DNA from 2 places in the Nonomuraea sp. GTA35 genome. Region 2 is predicted to be linked to the other one. Evidence: riboswitches for the same ligand, from Rfam matches in the RefSeq annotation. Region 2 holds a riboswitch; the other holds the start of a gene.
The links. Region 2 has a riboswitch for cobalamin ahead of ACBJ32_RS13500 (ribonucleoside-diphosphate reductase subunit alpha). Riboswitches for the same ligand answer to the same signal wherever they lie in the genome.
Positions count from the first base shown of each region.

Region 1 (2,193 bases), on a different contig from region 2:
GAGCGGGCCATGACGCCCGCGCAGCTCGCCGACAAGCAGGCCGAGCGGCTGCTGCCGTGGGCGTGCTCGATGGAGGACGTCGCCAACCTGGTGGCGTTCCTGTGCTGTGACGAGTCCCGCTGCCTGACGGGGCAGACCCTGGTGATCGACTCGGGCACCCTCGCGCACCGGCCTCAGCACGCTGTTGAGCAGTGGCGCTCGCGGCCGTAGGTTGCACCGGTGAGCAATCAGAGTGAACCGGTGGCGGTAGGACTGATCGGGGCGGGGCCGTGGGCGCGGATGGCGCACGCGCCGATGCTGGCCAAGGGGCCGCACACGCGGCTGGCCGGGGTGTGGGCACGCAGGCCGGAGGCCGCCGCCGAGCTGGGGGCGCCCGTGTTCGCGACGGTCGAGGAGCTGTTCGAGCACTGCGAGGCCGTGGCGTTCTGCGTGCCGCCCGCCGTGCAGGCCGAGTACGCCGTGCGGGCCGCCCGCGCAGGGAAGGCGCTGCTGCTGGAGAAGCCGCTCGCCGACACCCTGGAGAACGCCGAGCGGGTGGCCGGGGCCGTCGCCGAGGCGGGCGTGGCCTCCCAGCTGGTGCTCACCCTCAGGTACGCCCCGCAGACCCGCGCCTTCCTCGCCCGCTGCGCCGAGATCGACCCGTTCGGCGGCCACGCCGCGAACATCTCCGGCATCCTCCTCGGCGACCACCCCTTCGCCACCCCCTGGCGGCACGCGCACGGCGCGCTCCTGGACATCGGCCCGCACGTGATCGACCTCCTGGACGCCGCCCTGGGCCGCGTCACCGGCGTCCGCGCGCACGGCCACCCGCTCGGCTGGACGGGCCTGCTGCTCGACCACGAGGGCGGCGCCGTCAGCGAGGTGTCCCTGTGCATGACGGCCGCCGGCGACCCGCCGCCGCAGACGATCGCCGTGTACGGCCGCGCGGGCAGCGCCGTCCTGCCGCACTTCGACGACGACCCCCTGGAGACGGTCGCCGAGGAGTTCGCCAGGACCGTGCGCGACGGCGGCGGGCATGCCCTCGACGCCGCCCACGGCCTGCGGCTGCAGCGGATCATCGCCGAGGCGCAGGCTCAACTCGCCCCTTGACGCAGGCGGCATCCGAGGCATTGATAACGTTTGTCCGATGCGCAGAGCGCAGCGAAGTCCGGTGCGAGTCCGGCGCTGTCCCGCAACTGTCATAGCCAGGTCGCCTGCCTCCGCGCTGACGTCATCAACCCTCGTGGAAAAGGGTGATCCGTCGCACTATGCGGGTCTCTCGGTTCCGAACAGTGTGAAAGGACTTCTCGTGAGGCCCGTACGTACGGCCTTCGCGGGCGCGCTGCTGGGAACGCTCCTCCTGGCCGGATGCGGCCAGGGTGGCGACACCACCACAGCGTCCGCCCCCACCACGGCCGCCCCCACGGCTCCCGCCGCCTCCTCCGGTGGCTTCCCCGTCACCATCGAGGCGGGCAACGGCAAGGTCACCATCTCCAAGAAGCCCCAGCGCATCGTCTCGCTGTCGGCCACCCACACCGAGACGCTGTTCGCCATCGGGGCGGGCCCCCAGGTCATCGCGGTCGACGACCAGTCGAACCATCCGCCCGAGGCCCCCAGGACGAACCTGTCCGGCTTCAAGCCGAACGTCGAGGCCATCGTCGCCCAGAAGCCCGACCTCGTCATCGTCTCCGACGACCTCGACAAGGTCGTGGCCGAGCTGGGCAAGGTGAACGTGCCCGTCCTGCTCCAGCCGGCCGCCACCGAGCTCGACGAGGCGTACGAGGAGATCGCCGAGCTCGGCGCGGCCACCGGCAACCAGGCCAAGGCCGACGAGGTCGTCTCCGGCATGAAGGCGGCCATCGGCAAGCTGGCCGCACAGGCGCCCAAGGACAAGCGGCTCACGTACTACCACGAGCTCGACACCACGCCGTACGCCGCCACGTCCAAGACCTTCATCGGCCAGATCTACGGACTGTTCGGCCTGACCAACATCGCCGACAAGGCGCCCGACGCGGCCGGCGGCTACCCCAAGCTGTCCGCCGAGTTCGTGGCCCAGGCCGATCCCGACCTGATCTTCCTGGCCGACGTCAAGTGCTGCCAGCAGAGCAAGGACACCCTGGCCAAGCGGCCAGGATGGCAGAACCTGTCCGCGATCAAGAACGACCAGGTGGTCCAGCTCGACGACGACATCGCCTCCCGGTGGGGGCCGCGGGT
Region 1 is NZ_JBGNUV010000002.1:1,371,024-1,373,216, reverse strand. It holds gene ACBJ32_RS12990 (SDR family NAD(P)-dependent oxidoreductase) at 1-210, shown strand, start outside; gene ACBJ32_RS12985 (Gfo/Idh/MocA family protein) at 220-1,089, shown strand; cobalamin riboswitch at 1,088-1,216, shown strand; gene ACBJ32_RS12980 (ABC transporter substrate-binding protein) at 1,289-2,193, shown strand, end outside.
Region 1: linked by a shared signal. The riboswitch ahead of ACBJ32_RS12980 (ABC transporter substrate-binding protein) and the one ahead of ACBJ32_RS13500 (ribonucleoside-diphosphate reductase subunit alpha) in region 2 are both predicted to bind cobalamin.

Region 2 (2,193 bases):
CGGCGTCGCTGGTGACCTCCAGGATCTCGGTGCACAGGTTCGACAGGTGGATGACGTTCTCGGGGCGGGCGGTCTGGTTGGAGGTGCGGTTGGCGGCGTCCTTGAACGTCATCCAGCCGTTGCCGGTCTGGGCGAGGGTCCGCATCATGCGGCCGTACAGGGTGCGCGCCGGGATCTGCCTGACATATCGCCCCTCGGCCTCGTAGGCGCGGTATCTCGCCTCGAACGCCTCCCCGTACAGGTCCGTGAGGTCGGGCGTCTCCTTCGGGTCGAACAGCGACCACAGCTCGTCGGACTCGACCCGGCGCATGAACTCGTCGGGCACCCAGTTGGCCAGGTTCAGGTTGTGCGTACGGCGGGCGTCCTCGCCGGTGTTGTCCCGCAGCTCCAGGAACTCCTCGATGTCGGCGTGCCAGGTCTCCAGGTAGACGCAGGCCGCGCCCTTGCGCCGCCCGCCCTGGTTGACCGCGGCCACGGACGAGTCGAGCGTGCGCAGCCAGGGCACGATGCCGTTGGAGTGGCCGTTCGTGCCCCTGATGAGGGAGCCGCGCGAGCGCACCCGGGTCCAGGAGATGCCGATGCCACCGGCGTACTTGGACAGCCGCGCCACCTGACCGTACCTGTCGTAGATGCCCTCCAGCTCGTCGCGCGGCGAGTCGAGCAGGAAGCAGGAGGACAGCTGCGGGCGCCGGGCACCGGAGTTGAACAGGGTGGGCGAGCTGGGCAGGTACGACAGCGTGGACATGAGCCCGTACAGCTCGGCCGCCTCGGCGACGCTCTCCGACAGCCCGCAGGCCACGCGGAGGAAGAAGTGCTGCGGCCGCTCGAGCACGTCGCGGGTCTCGGGGTGGCGCAGCAGGTAGCGGTCGTAGACCGTGCGCAGCCCGAAGTACTCGAACCGGTCGTCGGCCTCCTCCGAGACGAGCGCGTCCAGCTCGGCGGCGTGGGCGGCGACGAACTCGGCCAGCGTGTCCTGGACCAGCCCGGCCGCGTGGGTGGCCGCGATCGACTCGGAGAACGAGCGCACGCCGTGCCCGGCGGCCTCGTCGGCGATCTCCTCGGCCAGCAGCCGGGCGGCGACCCGCGAGTTGGCCGGGTCGGCGATCACCCGCGCGGCGGCCTCCTCGATGGCCAGACGGCGGTCAACCTCGACGATCTGAGTCATGTTCGCTCTCCTCATCCCCGTGAGGGCATGCGAGAGCACGGCAGCACGCCATGGCATACCGCGTCGCGCTCCGGCCCACCCTCGAGACCTTGAACACCTCATGCCGGGCAGCACCCGGCACACCGCTGGCAGGTCTTCGGGCTCGCGGGCACGCTCGATGGCACCTACTGGCCGTCGCTTCCCGGATCTCTCCAGTGCCGATGACGGCGGTCGTTCCCGCTCACCGCTGCGGGGCAGCCCCGGAATCGCACCGGGTTCCCTTTTGCTCCGCCTCCTGGGAGGCGAACCAGCGACGAGCAGGATCCTACATCTAGTGGCCGTTCCCGCAACTACCCCAGCATGTTGTGGCTTTGGTGGAGTCGAGCAGGCCGAGATCCCGCAGTACGGCGCGGGTACGGGCGATCTCGGTGCCGAGCCAGCGGGCGAAGTCGTCGCCGGCGAGCGGGATCGGGACCCAGCCGGCCGCCAGGCAGGCCGCCTCCCAAGCGCTGGACCCGATCACCTCCTCGCACATGCGCACGGCCGACTCGCGGCTCTCGTCCGGCATGTCCTCGGGCCCGAACGCGGCCGTCCAGTCGGCGAAGTCCACCCGCACGCCGCACTCCAGGAGCGTCGGCACGTCGAGTTCGGGCACGCGCCGGGCCGTGGAGACGGCGAGCGCCCTGACCCGGCCGCGGCCGATGGGGGCGCGCCAGTCGGCCAGCGGGCCCGCGGCGGCGGCCACCTTGCCCGACAGCAGCGCGGAGACGGCCTCGCCCGTCCTGGGGTAGCCGGTGTAGTCGACCCGCCTGCCGTCCGCGCCGATGGCCCTGGCGATCAGGCCGAACAGCAGGTGGTCGGGTTCGCCCTGCGGCCCGCCCGCCAGCAGGGTCTGCTGGGGGCTGGCCAGGAGGCGGGCGGCGAAGTCGTCGAAGTCCCGCAGGGGCGAGCGGTCGGGCACGACCACGACCTCGATCTGGCCGCTGAGCCTGGCCAGCGGGGTGGCGGTGTCGAGCAGGCTCTGCGTGTTGTTCAGCTCGGCGCTGGCC
Region 2 is NZ_JBGNUV010000003.1:55,740-57,932, forward strand. It holds gene ACBJ32_RS13500 (ribonucleoside-diphosphate reductase subunit alpha) at 1-1,165, opposite strand, end outside; cobalamin riboswitch at 1,275-1,471, opposite strand; gene ACBJ32_RS13505 (Bug family tripartite tricarboxylate transporter substrate binding protein) at 1,476-2,193, opposite strand, start outside.